Regions from separate parts of the Sphingomonas fuzhouensis genome, predicted to be linked through region 1. Evidence: riboswitches for the same ligand, from Rfam matches in the RefSeq annotation. Region 1 holds a riboswitch; each other region holds the start of a gene.
The links. A riboswitch is a leader RNA that binds a small molecule or an ion and turns the genes downstream of it on or off. The one in region 1 is predicted to bind cobalamin.
Positions count from the first base shown of each region.

Region 2: it holds a riboswitch for cobalamin, as region 1 does, so the genes downstream of both, U1H82_RS00630 (DUF1636 domain-containing protein) here and U1H82_RS18025 (TonB-dependent receptor) in region 1, are expected to answer to the same signal.
Region 3: it holds a riboswitch for cobalamin, as region 1 does, so the genes downstream of both, U1H82_RS00520 (HoxN/HupN/NixA family nickel/cobalt transporter) here and U1H82_RS18025 (TonB-dependent receptor) in region 1, are expected to answer to the same signal.

Region 1 covers NZ_JAXSQY010000013.1:207-5,948, forward strand. Annotated here, with positions in the region: tRNA gene U1H82_RS18005 (tRNA-Met) at 1-61, shown strand, start outside; gene U1H82_RS18010 (DUF4142 domain-containing protein) at 810-1,394, opposite strand; gene U1H82_RS18015 (DUF3597 domain-containing protein) at 1,533-1,955, shown strand; gene U1H82_RS18020 (hypothetical protein) at 2,383-2,700, opposite strand; cobalamin riboswitch at 2,789-3,007, shown strand; gene U1H82_RS18025 (TonB-dependent receptor) at 3,188-5,350, shown strand; gene U1H82_RS18030 (PepSY-associated transmembrane domain-containing protein) at 5,373-5,742, shown strand, end outside.
Region 2 covers NZ_JAXSQY010000001.1:127,452-133,193, forward strand. Annotated here, with positions in the region: gene cobS (adenosylcobinamide-GDP ribazoletransferase) at 1-614, opposite strand, end outside; gene U1H82_RS00620 (histidine phosphatase family protein) at 611-1,168, opposite strand; gene cobT (nicotinate-nucleotide--dimethylbenzimidazole phosphoribosyltransferase) at 1,165-2,175, opposite strand; gene U1H82_RS00630 (DUF1636 domain-containing protein) at 2,172-2,579, opposite strand; cobalamin riboswitch at 2,670-2,854, opposite strand; gene fumC (class II fumarate hydratase) at 2,956-4,356, shown strand; gene U1H82_RS00640 (trimeric intracellular cation channel family protein) at 4,397-5,038, opposite strand; gene U1H82_RS00645 (glycine zipper 2TM domain-containing protein) at 5,176-5,484, shown strand; gene U1H82_RS00650 (glycine zipper 2TM domain-containing protein) at 5,660-5,742, shown strand, end outside.
Region 3 covers NZ_JAXSQY010000001.1:105,393-111,134, forward strand. Annotated here, with positions in the region: gene U1H82_RS00510 (aspartyl protease family protein) at 1-1,068, shown strand, start outside; gene U1H82_RS00515 (septal ring lytic transglycosylase RlpA family protein) at 1,123-1,698, opposite strand; cobalamin riboswitch at 1,799-2,001, shown strand; gene U1H82_RS00520 (HoxN/HupN/NixA family nickel/cobalt transporter) at 2,176-3,246, shown strand; cobalamin riboswitch at 3,269-3,467, shown strand; gene cobW (cobalamin biosynthesis protein CobW) at 3,647-4,684, shown strand; gene cobN (cobaltochelatase subunit CobN) at 4,689-5,742, shown strand, end outside.

The DNA.
Region 1 (5,742 bases):
CCGGTAGCTCGTCAGGCTCATAACCTGAAGGCCGCAGGTTCAAATCCTGCCCCCGCAACCATTCCTATCGAAACCGCTCACGCCGCCCCAACGGGCGGCGTTGCCGTTTGTGGCATGCCCCACCAAAGCCACCACGCTGGCCATCACCTCCGCCGCAGGGCAATCCCGCTCATCCGGATAGATCGTCACGCTCTCGGTAGCCGTGACGGCCTGCCCGCGTACCGCAGGGGCTTCCAGCGTAGTGCGCAAGTCGGCCACCCACGCTTGGAATTGGACCTACAAGACGGATGATGCCCTTGGTCGACAGTGGCGTTTCGCGCAATCAGAGAGCCCTTTCTGCCTCCCGTTCGTCGATCATCTGACAAAGGGTGGGGTGGCGATACTCGCCACCAGATTTCGGAGAGATTGCCGATTGTTCGTTCGCCAAAACGCTTTCAGCGTTTCTTGCAGAGGCGGCGCACTTGCAAAGGCCGCCCAATAGGCGATCGCCAATCACTCTCCCTCGTTCATCAGGGCACTAAGCCCAATGCCTTTCGATCGGCGGTGACCGCCGCATAGGTTCGCCCTGTGAGCCTCTCGCACGGAATTCGGCAACTGCTTAAATCCGTTCGATGACGCGGAGGCAGATCACAGGGCTGGTCGACAAATGCGGCGGGTGCCATGTCGCTGAGGCTGTGCTGTCCGACTTTATGGCGCTGAACCCGGGACAGCCTTTCAGCCCTCATCATCTTGAGAAAGGCGAGCATGTCGACCATGCTCGCCTTTCTGGGGCATTCGGATGCGCCTGCGCCCGTCGAACGCTGTCGATGTTACGCCTTCAGCCCTTTGGCCATGTTGAGATGCGCGGTCACCGTTGGGATCAGGTCGGTCGCGAAGGTGTTGAGCTGTGGGGCATCGCCGGTCGTGGCATAGGCTTTCAGCGCGTCCAGCGTCTGCTGGTGTCCGGCGGTTTGGCCTGCGATATAGGCTTCGTCGAACGCCTTGCCGTTCAGACCCTTCAGCCGATCCAGCGTCTGCTGCTGCTCGGCGTTCAGAGCCGGGTTGGGGGTGAGGGCGGGCGTCATTCCGGCGGTCAACGTCTTCAGCTTGGCGGTCGATGTCTCATGCGCTTCGATCATCTTGCGGGCGAAGGATTTGACCGAGGCCGAAGCGCCGTTGGTCAACGCCAGTTGGGACGTTGCGATCTCGAAGGCGTCGCTGGCCGCGGCCGTGTTGGCAAAGCTCTGCGCGGCGCTGGTCGTTGCGGTCTGCGTTGAGGCGGGCGCGGTGGTATCCGCTTGGTTGACGGTATCGGCACCGTTCGTCGTGTAGGTCGACGCATTATCCTGGTTCCGGCCACAGCCCGCCAGCGCGAGAAGGGCGGTGGTGGCGATAAGTGTCGTACGGATGGTCATGGCAAACCCCTGAAATTGCGAAGGAGATGGGGGATAAGCGTCTGTCGGGCGATGACGTTCCCATGCGGTGGACCCGGATGGGCCGCTACGTCGTTGAAGCGCGCATCGCCGCGAACCGAACAGCGAAGGAACCAGCCCATGAGCATCTTCGGCAATATTCTGAACAAGATATTCCACCATGGCGGCAACGCCCAGGCGACGCCTGCCCCCAGTCCGGCTCAGCCGACGCCCGCACCGGCCCAAGCCCCGACCCAAGCCGCACCGGCGGCCCCGGCGCCCGCCGCCCCCGCGTCCGCACCGCAAACTGTCGATGTCGGCGCGGTCCTGTCCGAAATGGCGTCCATGAAGGGCGGCGGGGGCCATTATCAAAGCTCGATCGTCGACCTGCTCAAGCTGCTCGACCTCGATTCCAGCCTTGCCGCACGCAAGCAGCTGGCCGACGAACTGGGCGTCCATGCCGCCGAGGATGGTTCGGCCGAGCAGAATATCGCGCTTCACAAGGCCGTGATGGCGAAGCTTGCCGAGAATGGGGGTATCGTTCCCGACAGCCTGCGGAACTGATCCTGGCCGATGGCGACAGGGCCGGGGGCAGCTTGACCCCGGCCCTGTCATCCCCCTCAATTCCGCAAGAGTAGCGGCACCATGGCCGGAAGGCTGCGCCGACAGGTCTGAAACTCATGGCCGGTATCGGGTGAGACATAGAGGAGGCTGTTGATCCGAGCCTTTCTCAGTGCCTCGGTATCGGCGCGGGGATCGCTGCGCGGGCCGGGCGCAAATCCTCGATTACCGATGGGGCAGCGGACTGAGCCCAGGCATCGGGGCCGTCATCATCAGCGTCGCCGTTGCGGGGCGGCACGCTCGTCTCCTCGGCCATGCGCTTCGACGTCGATCCCGGCTTTGCCCCACCCCAAAGCCCCAGGATGCGGCGCGCCTCCTGACCGGATCGCCATCGCTGATGCCCGGCGCTGGAATATGGGAACGTCCCCGGTCAGGCTTTCGCCTTGCGACCTCGCCTGGCAGGGGAGGCCTTCTTCCCTCCTTCGGGGGGCTCGTCCGACTCCACCAGTTCGACCACCTCGAATTGATAGCCCACCCAACCGCGCTGCCGTACCGCTTCGGCCATGGCGGCATCGTTCGCCATGGCCGCCTTGCGCGACTTGGCGTGGCCCCAGAACACGTCCGTCTTGCCGCCACCCAGATCGGCGACGATCCGCCAATAATGGGTGAAGGGCTGCGATGTCGGGCCGATCGTCTTCACATAGCCATCGGGCATCGTCGCGGTCAGATAGCGGTTCTTGCGTGCCATCCCGCCGCCATAGCGCAAGCGTGCCGCCACCTCATCCCGCTTGACGCATCATAAGGCTTCCGCTTAGCGATGCGCGGCCGGAATGATCCGGTGATATGATCGCGCCGGTTCCCCCGACAAGGGGGATTAAAAGGGAACACGGTGAGGGCTTTGGCCCGAATCCGCGGCTGTCCCTGCAACTGTAAGCGGTGAGCGGAACTGCACGGATCGGCCATAGGGGCGATCCAGCCACTGGGGTAACCTGGGAAGGCGCATGTTCCCGCGATGACCCGTGAGCCAGGAGACCTGCCGGCGTCAGGTCGCTCATGCCCGGTCCAGGGGATGGTCGAGGCTAGGTCCGTTCCGACGAGCGACGCCATAAGTGGCGGAGGCGCATGGGTGGCCATGGGGAATGCGGAAATTGGCGTGCCGCACGCATGGCATCCGGCCGTTCGGCAACGATCGGAAGGCCTCGGCTTGTTCGCGACAAGACGCTATGGGCAATAAAATGATATATCATAACAGAATTGGACAGGTCCGACTGGGCCTGTGGGGCGGTGCGGCGCTACTGCTAGGGGCGACCGAGGCCGGGGCGCAAAAGCTTGAGGAGCAGGCAGGCGATCCCACCGTGCTGGTGATCGGGTCGCGTGAGAAACCGGCGCTCGATACGCCCAACGCCACCGGCAGTCGGCTGGGCCTGACCCCGTTGGAGACGCCCGCCAGCATCATGACGCTCGACGGCGACACGATCCGCGCGCGCGGGGACCTGTCGATCGTGGAGGCGGAGACGCGTGCGCCCGGCCTGTCGAGCGTCGCCGATCCGGGCAATGGCGGCACCGCCTTGGCCGCGCGGGGATTTTCGGGGCAGGGATCGGTGCTGCAACTGATCGACGGCGTGCGGCTGTTCCCGGCGGCCGGGACGATCACCTTCCCCACCGACCCCTGGATGGTCGAGCGGATCGACGTGTTGAGCGGCCCCGCCTCGGTTCTCTATGGGCAGGGGGCGCTGGGCGGTGCGGTGAATGTCGTGATGCGCGCGCCCACCGCGCAGACCCATGGCCAGGCCGAGATCGGATACGGCGCGCAGGACAGTTTCCGCGCCGCCGCCGGGCTGGGTGGGCCGCTGACCCCGACGCTCGGCTATAGGGTGGATGCCAGCTATCACCGGTCGGACGGCTATGTCGATCGGGGGCGGTCGGACAGCGTCGCGCTGTCGGGCACGCTGCGCTGGACCCCGTCCGCGACACTGGCGGTGACGGTGCGCGGCGATCATGGCGACCAGCGGCCCATGACCTATTTCGGCACCCCGCTGATCGACGGGCGGCTGAACTTGGCGGTGCGCGATCGCAACTATAATGTCGGCGATGCGCGGATGCGCTTCCGCGACGACCGCGCCTTGATCCGGGTCGACTGGACGCCGAGCGCTTCGGTCAGCCTGTCCAACATCGCCTATGTCCTGACCAGCGACCGCTTCTGGCGCAATCTGGAAAGCTATTGCTGGGTGGGGGCCAGCGGCGCCTGCGCCGACGGATCGGCGGGCACGCCGGGCACGATCCGGCGGAGCAGCAATTACGGCATCCGCCACGACCTGACCCAATGGGGCGATCAGGCCAGCGCGACCTGGCGCACCGGAATCGCGCCGGGCGTTACCAATGCCCTGGTCGTCGGCTTGGACGCCAATCTGGTCCGCTTCACCCATGAGAACGACTTCGGTTCGGTCGAGCAGGTCGATGCGGTCGATCCCTTCGCCTTCGATCCGGGTCGCTTTCTGGATACGCAAGGAATCGCCCCGCGCTATCGCACCCGCACCACCGCGCTGGCGGTGTTTGCCGAGGACCGGGTGACGCTCGGCCCGAAATGGTCGGTGGTCGGCGGTGTGCGCTACGAGGTCGACAATGTCCGTCGCTGGACCGTCGCTACGCCCGATCGCTTCGTGCTGGAAAAGACGTTCCGCAACGCGACCTGGCGGGCGGGGCTGGTCTATCAGCCGGTGCCGGCCCTGTCGCTTTATGCGCAATATGCCACCGGCGTCGATCCGCTGGGCACGCTGACCACCGTATCGACCGGGCAGGTGCAGTTCAGTAATGCGCGCGGCCATCAGGTCGAGGCGGGGGCCAAATGGCTGTTCGCGAACGGCCACGGCACCGCGACGCTGGCCGCCTATCGTATCGTCAAGACGGGGCTGCTCGTCCAGCGCACGCTTGGTAGTCCGGTCGAACAGGTCGGCCAGCGGTCGTCGCAAGGCGTGGAAGCCGCCGTGACGCTCGATCTGCCGCAGGGCTTCGGGATCGACGCGAACGGCACGCTGCTCGATGCGCGGTTCGACGATTTCCGCTCGGGCGGCGTCGATTATAGCGGCCGGACCCCACCCAATGTGCCCGAGGCGCTGGCCAATCTCTGGCTGCGCTGGGATGCGTCGGCCAAGGTGCAGGCGCGCGCCGGGCTGCGTTATGTCGGGCGGCGTTTCTCCGACAATGGCGAGGCGTTCCGCATTCCCGGTTATGCGACGGTGGATACCACCTTGTCCTATGCGCTGACGCCGCGCCTGGCGGTCGATGTCCGCGTCTATAATTTGTTCGACAAGGCCTATGCCGTCACCGCTTATGGCGACCAGCAATGGATATTGGGCCGCCCGCGTGCACTCGACGTGACGCTTCGTGCCGGGTTCTGACCGGCCTTGGGGGAAGGCGGGCTTGCGGCTCGCCTTCCTCACCCATCGCTGGGTCGGGATCGTCACCTGCCTGTTCTTCGCTATGTGGTTCGCAAGCGGGCTGGTGATGCTCTACGTCCCCTATCCGTTGCTCAGCCCGGCGGCGATCTGGGCGGGCGCGCAGCCGATCGATTGGGCGCGGGCAGGACGCGCGCCGGTAGCGCCGGACGCGCGGCGGATCACGCTGGAGATGCGCGACGGAGCGCCGGTCTGGCGGATCGAGAGCCGCGCAGGCGACACCCGCATCCTGTCGGCGGAGGGCGGTGCGGTCGCTCCCGTCGACGCCGCACGGGCCAGGCGCGTCGCGACCCGGTTCGCCGGGCCGGTTCGCACCGTCGAGCGGATCGCGGACG
Region 2 (5,742 bases), on a different contig from region 1:
AACCACCAGGCGAGGCCGATAAGAACCAGCGGCGCAAGGGCCAGCGGCGGATAGACCCAGCCCAGCATCACCACGCCGATCAGCCAGCCGATCACGTCGACCGGCCGCACCGCGCGCGAAACCATCGCGCCCAGTCCGCCGGGGCGCAACGGCGGCAGGACGCGCGCCCAGACTAGCGGTCCGATCCGCGCCGCCGCCGGGATCAGCGCGATCATCGCCCAGCCTGGCGGCGGGACATGGTGGAGCAGCACCAGCTTGGCGAGAAGCTGGAGGACCAGCACCACCACCCCGAAACTGCCGATATGCGGATCGGCCATCACCGACAGCAGCCGCGACCGATTGCCATGCGCCGCGCCCAGCCCGTCGGACAGGTCGGCCAGCCCATCCAGATGCAGTGCCCCCGTCGCCCAGACCCAGGCGATCAGCGCCGTCAGCGCCCCCATCCACGGATCGACCCGCGCGCCCAGCCAGCCCGCGCCCGCCACCAGGACGCCGATCACCAGCCCCGCCAGCGGATACAGCCGGATCGCCGCTGCAAAATCCGCGTCGTCCGCGTCGATCCGTGGCATCGGCAACCGGGTCAGAAAGCCCAGCGCGACGATCAGCGCCTTCATGCCGTGACCAGCCCCGTCACCTGCGCGGTGCGGGGCGTGCCGTCCCACACATCCAGCGACACCAAGGCGGCATAGGGCAGCGCGAACGACCAAAGCGCGCGAAGGTCGAAGCCGCACAGCACATGCAGCGCGGCGCGCATCGCACCGCCATGGGTGACGATCAGCGTCGGCTCCGGCGCCAGATCGGCGATGGCGCCGCCCACACGGGCGACCAGATTGGACCAGCGTTCGCCGCACGGCGGGGGCGCGGTATCGGGGTCGGCCCAGAAACGGTGCAGCGCCTCCGGTTCGATGTCCCTTGCCGCCAGCCCGTCCCACTCGCCGAAATCCAGCTCCCGCCAGCGCGGATCGATTTCAGCCGGACCGATCGCCTCGGCAGAGGCGCGCGCGCGCGACAGGTCGGAGGCGATGCGGCGGGTCACGCTCAGCCCTCCCGCCCGTGCGACACAGGCGGCGATGCCTTCGACCGTGGCTGGACTGTCGGTCCGCCCCAACATCCGCCCCGTCAGTTCGGGCTCGCCATGCCGAAGCAAATGGAGGCGGAAGGGGGTCACGCGCTCGCCACGCCCGCCTCGGCAAAGGTCGCCATATGCGCATGGGCCGCGATCGCCGAGCGGATGACCTGGACCGCCACCGCCGCGCCGCTCGCCTCGCCCAGTCGCATGTCGAGTGACAGGATCGGCACCAGCCCCAGCCGCGCGAGCAGCAGGGTATGGCCCGGCTCGGCCGAGCAATGGCCCGACAGGCAATGGGCGGTGATGGCGGGATTGGCGAAGGCGAGCGGGGCCGTGGCGGCGGTGCCGATAAAGCCGTCGAGCACCACCGGTATCCGCTTCATCCGCGCGGCCAGCACTGCGCCGGCCATGCCCGCGATCTCACGCCCGCCGAGACGGCGCAATATCTCGAACGCGCTGGTCAGATGCGCGCGGTGCAGCGCCAGCCCGGCGGCCACCGCCGCGTCCTTGCGCGACAGCCCGGCCGCGTCGACGCCGGTGCCGGGCCCGACCCAGATCGCCGGTTCCCCGCCGAAACTGGCGGCGGCCAGCGCGGCGGCGGCGGTGCTGTTGCCGATCCCCATCTCGCCCAGGACCAGCAGGTCGGCATCGCCCACCGCCTCCGCCCCGTCGGACAGCGCGGCCAGGCATTCCGCCTCGCTCATCGCGGGGGCGGTGGTAAAGTCGGCGGTCGGCCGGTCGAGGTCGAGCGGCACGACGGCCAGTTCCAGCCCGGCGGCTGCCGCCAGCGCATTGATCGCGGCCCCGCCATGGGCGAAATTGGCGACCATCTGCGCGGTCACTTCCTGGGGAAAGGCGCTGACCCCGCGCGCGACGACGCCGTGATTCCCGGCGAAGATGACCACGCGGCCGCGATCGATCCGGGGGCGCTCGACCCCTTGCCAGGCGGCGAGGAAGATCGCGATATCCTCCAACCGCCCCAGCGAGCCCGGCGGCTTGGTCAACTGGCCCTGTCGCGCGGTCGCGGCGGCACGGGCCTGGTCATCGGCCTGGGGCAGGGTTGCCAGCGCCGTCTCAAAGGCGGCGATCGTCGGAAAAGCGGTCATTCGACGACAAATCCTTCCGGGGGGGTGCGGGTCAGGAAATGGCCTTTCACCCCTTGCGGCCATTGCTTGTAGGGCACCTGTCCCCAGTCGCTGTCGGCATAAGCACGGGCATAGTCCAATATGGCGCGCGCGGCATCCTCATCGGGGGTGAACTTGCCCATGACGTAGCCGACCTTGCCGGGGCAGCGCAGATGGACGGTGCAGAAGGACTGGCAGGCAAATAGGCAGGGCATCTCCTCGACCGCGACATGCGTATAAGCGGGATCGGACGCCTGCACCCGGCGCAGCGCCTCGACCAGCAGCGCGCCGCCGCGCTGGCCCTGGTCGTTCTCGCGCGCGTCGTCGGACAGGCGGCAGGTGTTGCAGGCGACCACGGCGGGGCCGTTCGCGGCGGGCTTCAGCATGAAAATGGCTCGTACATCGGGCAAGTCTCCATAGGCGCTGTCGCCGCGCGAGGGGAAAGCCCCGTTTCGTCCGGTACACCCTGACCAGCCGAAGGACGACCGCGACGGGCAGGTCTCCTGGCTCGCGGGTCGGCACCGGTCCGCCGCCTTCTCGAGCGTTGGCCCAATGGCGTCGTGGCGGACGGCTCGCCGCTTACAGTTGCAGGGGCAGCCGGGGTGTCGCACCCCATTCCCTTTTCATCCTCTTTCAAGGAACCTGTCGCGAGGGCGGCGATAGGCGGATGGGGGCGGGGTGGCAAGTGTTGCACCCTCGTCTGTCGGCGTCATGACGACTATGTAACCGGAACCCTTGGCCCCATCGGTGAGTCCCTGACGCATGACCCAGAACGCCACCACCCGCACCGAAACCGACTCGATCGGTCCCATCGAAGTCCCCGCCAGCGCCTATTGGGGCGCGCAGACCGAGCGCAGCCTGGAGAATTTCCCCTTTGGCGCGCGCGAGCAGATGCCGATCGGCATCATCCATGCGCTCGCCATCGTGAAGAAGGCGGCGGCGCGGATCAATCGCGGCCATGGCCTGGTGGCAGAAAAGGCCGACGCGATCGAGGCGGCGGCGCAGGAGGTGATCGACGGGCGCCATGACGACCAGTTCCCACTCGTCATCTGGCAGACCGGATCGGGCACCCAGTCCAACATGAACGCCAATGAGGTGATCGCGGGCCGCGCCAACGAGATGCTGACCGGTACGCGCGGCGGTAAGTCGCCGGTCCACCCCAATGACGATGTGAACCGCGGCCAGTCGTCCAACGACACCTTCCCGACCGCCCTGCACGTCGCCGCCGCGCTGGCCGTGACCAAGCAGCTTTTTCCGGCGCTCGACCGGCTCTATGCCGCACTGGATGCCAAGGCGAAGGAATGGGACGCGATCGTCAAGATCGGCCGCACCCATTTGCAGGACGCGACGCCGTTGACGCTGGGTCAGGAATTTTCGGGCTATGTCCAGCAACTGGCCAATGCCCGCGACCGGATCGAGGGGACGCTCCACCGCAATATCCTGCCGCTGGCGCAAGGGGGCACGGCGGTCGGCACCGGGCTGAACGCGCCGCATGGCTTTGCCGAGGCGATCGCGGCGGAGATCGCCGACGCCACCGGCCTCGACTTCGTCACCGCGCCCAACAAGTTCGAGGCGCTGGCGAGCAATGACGGGCTGGTCGACCTGCACGGCACGCTGAACGTTCTGGCGGTGGCGCTGACCAAGATCGCCAACGACATCCGCCTGCTCGGCTCCGGCCCGCGCTCGGGGCTGGGCGAGTTGGAACTGCCCGCCAACGAGCCGGGCAGCTCGATCATGCCGGGCAAGGTCAACCCGACCCAGTGCGAGATGCTGACCATGGTCGCGGCGCAGGTGATCGGCAACAATGCCGCCGTGACGGTCGGCGGCCTGCAGGGCCATCTGGAACTGAATGTCTTCAAGCCGCTGATCGGCGCGAATGTGCTGCGCTCGATCCATCTGCTGTCGGTCGGTATGGAGAGCTTCGCGACCCGCACGGTCGAGGGGATGACGGTCAATCGCGACCGGATCACCGAGTTGCTCGACCGCTCGCTGATGCTGGTGACGGCGCTGGCGCCCGAGATCGGCTATGACAATGCCGCCAAGATCGCCAAACATGCCCATCATAAGGGACAGACGCTGAAGGAAGCGGGTCTGGAACTGGGGCTGGTCGATGAGGCGACGTTCGATCGGGTGGTGCGGCCCGAGCTGATGCTGGGGCGGTGAACGTGAGGGGAGGGGGCAGTCTATCTCCTGTCATCCGTCTTTAGCCCCGGTCCTCCCACCCCTTGGCCGGATAGGCGGGCAGGGCGATGCGGTAATGGATCGCCGCCCCACGCAACAGAAAGCCTGCCAGCGCCGCGATCGGCCCGGCCAGCGGCACGCCCAGTTGCGTCAAGATCACATAGCTGGTCGATGCCAGCGCGGCGGCGGTGACATAGAGTTCGGGGCGCATCAGGATCGATGGTTCCCCCGCGATCACGTCGCGGATGATCCCACCGACACAGGCCGAAACCACGCCCAGCATCGCCGCCGGGATCGGCGTGATGCCATAGCCGCTCGCCTTGGCCGCGCCGTACACCGCATAGGCGGCCAGCCCGACCGCGTCGAACCAGTCGAGCGCGCTCCCGCGCCACCAGCGCTCGGGCGTGAGCCACACTGCCACCGCGACGATCAGGCAGACCAGCGGCACCCGCGCATCATGCACCCAGAAAACCGGCGCATCGATCAGCAGGTCGCGGAGCGTGCCGCCGCCGACTCCGGTGATAAGCGCGAAGAAGACCAGCGTGACCATCGTCTGGCGATGCTTGGCCGCCGCCAGCGCGCCCGACACCGCGAACACGGCGAGCCCCGCCAGATCGAGCCAGGGCATCACGGCGGGCAGCATGGCGGTCGGTTGGGGCAGCATCGGCGCCGACCCTAAAGGCGCTTTTCCCTATCGGAAAGGGCATGGTTTACATGAACGCGACGTTATCTCATGTTCATGCAACGGACAGTAGAAGTAGGACGTTACGGCGTCAGATCAAATTCGAAAGGAAGTTTGTCATGCGGAAGTTGATGCTTGCTCTGGGCTGCACCGCGATGGTCGTCCCCTCGCTGGTCCTGCCCGCCACCGCCGCCGATGCGCAGCGCCGCTACAAGTATCGCGAATGGCGCGATGACCGTGGCCGCGTCCGCTGCCGCAAGCCGGACGGCACGACCGGCCTGGTCGTGGGTGGCGTCGCGGGCGCGCTGCTGGGTCGCACCATCGATACGCGCGGCGACCGCACGCTGGGCACGCTGGGCGGTGCCGCCGTCGGCGCGCTGGCGGGCCGCGAGATCGAGCGCGGCACGAGCAACCGCCGCTGCCGCTAAACCGGTTTTTTTTGTCACGCAGGGGCAAGGGGCGTCACCTTCGGGTGGCGCCCCTTTTGTTTGGAAAATCAAACAGATGATGCTGTCGCTATAGTGAATGCAAGGTAGTTTTCGGTTCACGCAACAACGCGCGTAGAGGCGGGTTCTTCCTCCCATCATCAACGGGAGTATAGTGATGCGTATCGCTCTGTTGACGGCGACCATCGCCGCCACCGCCTTTGCCGCCATTCCTGCCGAGGCGCAGCGCAATGGTTGGGA
Region 3 (5,742 bases), on a different contig from region 1:
GATGCGGGATCGGGGTGGATAGACTTCAATCCTGAGGGTAACCACATCGTCATCCCCGTCATGTTGAACGGTCAGCCCGCCAAGGCCATGATCGACACCGGATTCGACTATCTCGCCGTCAGCAAATCCTATGCGGACGCCCATCACCTCCCGTTGACGCCATGGGGCAAGCCGCCCCTTAGTGTGGGGGGACCAACCCAATATTACACCACACCCTCCGTTGCGATCGACGTCGGTGTCTTTCGCACGATAAAGCCCGGTGCCGTCACCGTCCTTGATCTCAGCAACCTTGCTGTTTCGAATTTGAAAGGCGTCGATGTCGTGATCGGCCTACCCTTGCTCGGCCCCTTCGAATGGCAGGTCGATCAGGATCATCATCGCTTCCGATTGATGAAAAGCGGTACGATCCCTCTGAGCGACGGCATCCCGATCAGGGTTGGCCCGAATAATTCCAGACTGGTCACGGACATCTCGGTCAATGGCAAGTCCGTGTCACCGGTCATGATCGACACGGGCAGTGATGATCCAATGTCCCTGTCCGCGAGAATAGCCGAGGTGGCGGGATTCAAGCCTCAGACCGACATAGCATCGATCGGTGCGGGCGGCACCGCGACTCAGCCGCTGGGCCGAGTGACGGACTTCATGATCGGCCAGCATAAGGTTGCCGACGCTTATGCCACTATTGAGTTTAGCGGTTGGGTGGGATCGGGCATCCAGGCCCTGGTCGGAATGGGGACCTTGCGCGCCTATAACATGACGGTCGATCTCACCGCAGGGCAGATGACATTGGAGCCTCGAACCCGGCCTGCTGCTCCGATCAAGAGAAGCCGAGACGGCATACAGGGGTTCGTTCGCGACGGTCGATGGGCCATCGCGCATGTCATGCGGAACTCGCCCGCGATGACGGCGGGGCTGAAAGCGGGGGCCGAGATATGTGCGATCGACGGTAGGCCGGTCTCGCAGGAGTTGCTCGATGGTTATTGGAGCAGGGCGGCATCCGGCACTCGCCACGTACTGAAGCTTTGCGACGGTCCGTCCCGGGCGATTACGCTCCGCTCATTCTACTGACCCGGGCGTGCATTCCGCCCGCCCGAACGCCCGAAACTGGCGGAACTGCTGTTTTTACCGAACCGCCATCCCCGCCGCCGCGATCTGCGACAGCAAATTCGCCCGCACTGCATCCGATACCGGCGGCAAGGGCCGCGCCGCCTTGCCGTGGCGCAGGCGTTCGCGGTCCTTTTCGTCCGGCTCCACCCGACGCACCCGCACCGCCGCCTTACCGACCGCGCGCAGGCCCAGCTGCTCGGCGGCACCGCGCGAGAGGTCTATGATTCGGGACGATCCCGCGAAGGGTCCACGATCATTGACCCGCACGATGATCCGCCGCCCGGTATCCAGCGCGGTCACCTCGACATAGCTGGGCAGGGGCAAGGTGGTGTGCGCCGCCGTGGCCCAGCCGGGGCGGAAGCGTTCGCCGTTCGCGGTACGCTTGCCCGATTCGTTGCCATACCAGCTGGCATAGCCCAGCATGTCATAGGTCGTGTCCTCGGCGGGAACATAGGTGATGCCCCGCACCGTATAGGGCTTGCCGATCCGCACCGGAAAATCGCTGACCGGGCGGTAATTCCCGCCCGAACACGCCGCCACCAGGCACGCTGCCGCCGGGGCCCATTGCCGCAATCGTCTCACATCGATCATGGCAGCGGGATTAAGCCGCGCGCACCGCCCGATAAAGCGGTTTGCGCCTCCATCCGCCGCAGACTATCCCCGTGCCGACCGGCAGGGGCTTTCAGCTCCACCGCCGGTCGATCGCGCCGGTGCCCTTCGGGGCTTGAAACGGGAATGGGGTGAAAATCCCCAGCTGTCCCTGCAACTGTAAGCGGCGAGCGCGTGATGCCGGTTCCTGCAACAGGGAACAGCCACTGGAGCCATCCGGGAAGGCCGCATCGCGGAACGCTTCGACCCGCAAGCCAGGAGACCTGCCGGTGCGAGTCGCTCTTGCCGCGATCCAGGGGGTGGTCATGGCTAGGATATATTGTATCATTCGAGCGACGCCACCTGGCCGACACGAATCGGAACCCGGCCGGGCGCGCGCCCGCCTTCGACCGGGGACGACCGCGCGAGCGGAAGGTCGGCCGCCAGTCGCCATGGCGCTTTGGGGGAGGTTATCCACCCATGTCCGAAGTTTCTGCCCATACCTCGCTGACACGTCCACCGCTCAAGCACCGCGTCGCGCTGCTGATGGGGGCGCTGGTCATCGTCAATATCGCCGTCTGGGGCTGGGCGTTCAGCGTGTTCGCGGGCAACAGCCTGATGCTGGGCACCGCCTTGCTCGCCTATAGCCTGGGGCTGCGGCACGCGGTCGATGCCGATCACATCGCCGCCATCGACAATGTCACCCGCAAGCTGATGCAGGACGGCCAGCGTCCCATTGCGGTCGGCCTGTGGTTCGCGATCGGCCATTCGGCCATCGTGCTGATCGCAGCGACCACGGTGGCGCTGGCGGCGAGTACCTTGTCCGACTTCGAGGCGTTCGGGCAAAGCGGCGGGACGATCGCCACCATCGTCTCGGCCAGTTTCCTGTTCGCCATCGCGATCATGAACCTGATCATCCTGCGCGACGTCTGGACCCGCTTCCGGCGTGTCGCGCGCGGGGAACCGATGGCCGAGGCCGATGCCGACATGCTGTTTTCGGGGCAGGGGCCGCTGTCGCGACTGTTCCGCCCGCTGTTCCGGCTGATCCGGCGCAGCTGGCACATGGCGCCGTTAGGGTTCCTGTTCGGGCTGGGCTTCGACACCGCGACCGAGGTGGCGATATTGGGGCTGTCGGGGTCGCACGCGGCGGACGGCGTGTCGCTGGCGACGATCCTGGTCTTCCCGGTGCTGTTCGCGGTCGGCATGGCGCTGATCGACACCGCCGACGGGCTGGTGATGCTGGGCGCCTATGAGTGGGCGTTCGTCCATCCGCTTCGCAAGCTCTATTACAATATGACGATCACGCTGGTTTCCGCGCTGGTGGCGCTGGTGATCGGCGGTATCCAGGCGACCGCCTTGCTGGCCGAGCGGTTCGGCTGGACGGCGGGGCCGTTCCGTTATGCGGGCGCGCTGTCCGAGCATTTCAACGTGCTGGGCTTTGCGATCGTCGGGCTGTTCGTTGTCTGCTGGGGGGCGAGTTTCCTCCTCTATCGCTGGCGCGGGTTCGCGGCGATGGAGGCGCGAATTGCAAAGCCCAGCGCGGCGGGATAAATGCCGCTGATCGGGAGCGAAAGCCCTCGAAGATCGCGCCGGTGCCCGCAAGGGCTTTAACGGGAATGGGGTGAAAATCCCCGGCTGTCCCTGCAACTGTAAGCGGTGAGCGAGCGATGCTGGTGCTGTTATAGGCACGGCCACTGGAGCCAATCCGGGAAGGCGCATCTCCTTCGCTTCGACCCGCGAGCCAGGAGACCTGCCGGCGTCATGGTCGCTCTTGCCTGGACCCAGGGGGTGGTCGGGGCACGGTTCTCCGTCGGGGAGCGACGAAGCCATGCGGCCGGGGCCGCATCGGTCGCCGACAAGCGGGGCGGACGCATTCGACAGCGCCCGTCCGTCACCGCTCCGGCGATGGGCCCCTTCCGCGCTCGCTCGTCCGGCGCGTCGGAGAATTACCATGCGTGACCTATCCAAGGTCCCCGTCACCATCGTCACCGGCTTTCTGGGCGCGGGCAAGACCACGCTCATCAGTCACCTGATCCGAAACGCAGGCGGCCGTCGCCTGGCGGTGGTCGTCAACGAGTTCGGCACATTGGGCGTCGACGGCGACATCCTCCAGTCCTGTGCCATCCCCGACTGCCCGGCGGAGAATATCGTCGAGCTGGCCAATGGCTGTATCTGCTGCACCGTCGCCGACGACTTCATCCCCACGGTCGAAAAGCTGTTGGCGATGGAGCCGCGCCCGGATCACATCCTGATCGAGACCTCGGGGCTGGCACTGCCCAAGCCACTGCTGAAGGCGTTCGACTGGCCCGCGATCCGCTCGCGCATCACCGTCGACGGCGTGGTGGCGCTCGCCGATGCGGAGGCCGTCGCGGCGGGCCGCTTCGCCCCCGATCTGGACGCGGTCGAGGCACAGCGCGCCGCCGACCCCAGCCTCGATCATGAAACCCCCTTGTCGGAAGTGTTCGAGGACCAGCTGGCCTGCGCCGACATCGTCCTGTTGACCAAGGCCGACCTTGCCGGGCAGGAGGGTGTCGCCAAGGCGCGCGCCATCATCGCCGCCGAGGCCCCACGCCCGCTGCCGATGGTCGAGGCGGTCGACGGCATCGTCTCCGCCGAGATCGTGCTGGGCCTGGAGGCCGCCGCCGAGGACGATATCGCCGCGCGCCCCTCGCACCATGACGGTGCGGACGATCACGAGCATGACGATTTCGACAGCATCTCGGTGATGCTGGGCGAGGTGGAGAGCCCCGAGGCGCTCACCCAACGCATCGTCACGCTGGCCGAGCAGCAGGATATTCTCCGCGTGAAGGGCTATGCGGCGGTGGCGGGCAAGCCGATGCGGCTGCTGGTCCAGGCGGTCGGTCGCCGGGTGCGCACCAATTACGACCGCCCCTGGGGCGCAGGCGAGGCGCGCGGCACGCAGCTGGTCGTTATCGCTGAACATGACCGCATCGACCGGCCCGCGATCGAGGCCGTGCTGAAGGGCTGAACAGGTGCATCTCGTCTTTCGCGAGAGCCATGGGCTGGAGGAACAGGCCGTCCCACAGGATCTGGGGCAGCGCCCCGGTGACGTGGTCGTGCTGTCCTTCTCCGACAGCGACCTGAGCGCCTTTGCGGCGGGCTGGCGGGCAGGGGGATTCCCCTGGTCGCTGCGGCTCGCCAATCTGGCGGCGCTGGTCCATCCGCTGTCGGTCGACATTTATGTCGAGCAGACTTTGGTTCATGCGAAGGCGATCCTGATCCGGTTGATCGGCGGGGCGGCATACTGGGATTACGGCCTGCGCGAGGTCGAGCGGCTGGCGCGCGAGCGGGGCATCGCGCTGGCGGTCCTGGCGGCGGATGGGCGGGAGGACCGGCAGCTGGCGGCCGCGTCGACGGTGGATGCCGTGTTGGTGCGGCGGTTGACGACGTTGTGTGATGCGGGCGGGGCGCAGGCGGCGGCTTTGGCTTTGGGAGAAATTGCCGAGGCTGTGTCGCTTGCGGCTTTGCCCTCCCCAACCCCTCCCGCCTGCGGGAGGGGCTATCGTGATGCGGGGGGCGTTGGGTTTATAAGCGAACGTCTGACCGGTGACGCGAGCCAGCCTGGTAAAGAAGCGCGGGCGCTCACCACAAGCACGCCCCTCCCGCAGGCGGGAGGGGATGGGGGAGGGCTCTCTCCACTGGTCGCACTGGTCGGAGGCTGGTCACCGGAGGGCCTGACCTGCCCCGCCGAAACCCTGCTGACCGCAATCCGCCCCCGTGTCTTGATCGTCTTCTACCGCGCCTATCTCGCCGCTGCCGATCTCGAACCCATCGCTGCGCTTCACGCCGCCCTTACCGAACATGGCTTCGACCCCATCGCCCTGTTCGTCCCCTCGCTGAAAGCCGAGGGCGCTGGCCCATGGATCGCGCGTTGGGTCAAAGCCCTCACTCCCGCCGCGATCGTCAACGCCACCGCCTTCTCCGCGCGCGGCGAGGATGACACCACGCCGCTCGACGGCGCGGGCGTGCCGGTGTTTCAGGTCGCACTCGCCACCAGCGACCGCGAGGGCTGGGAGGGATCGGCGC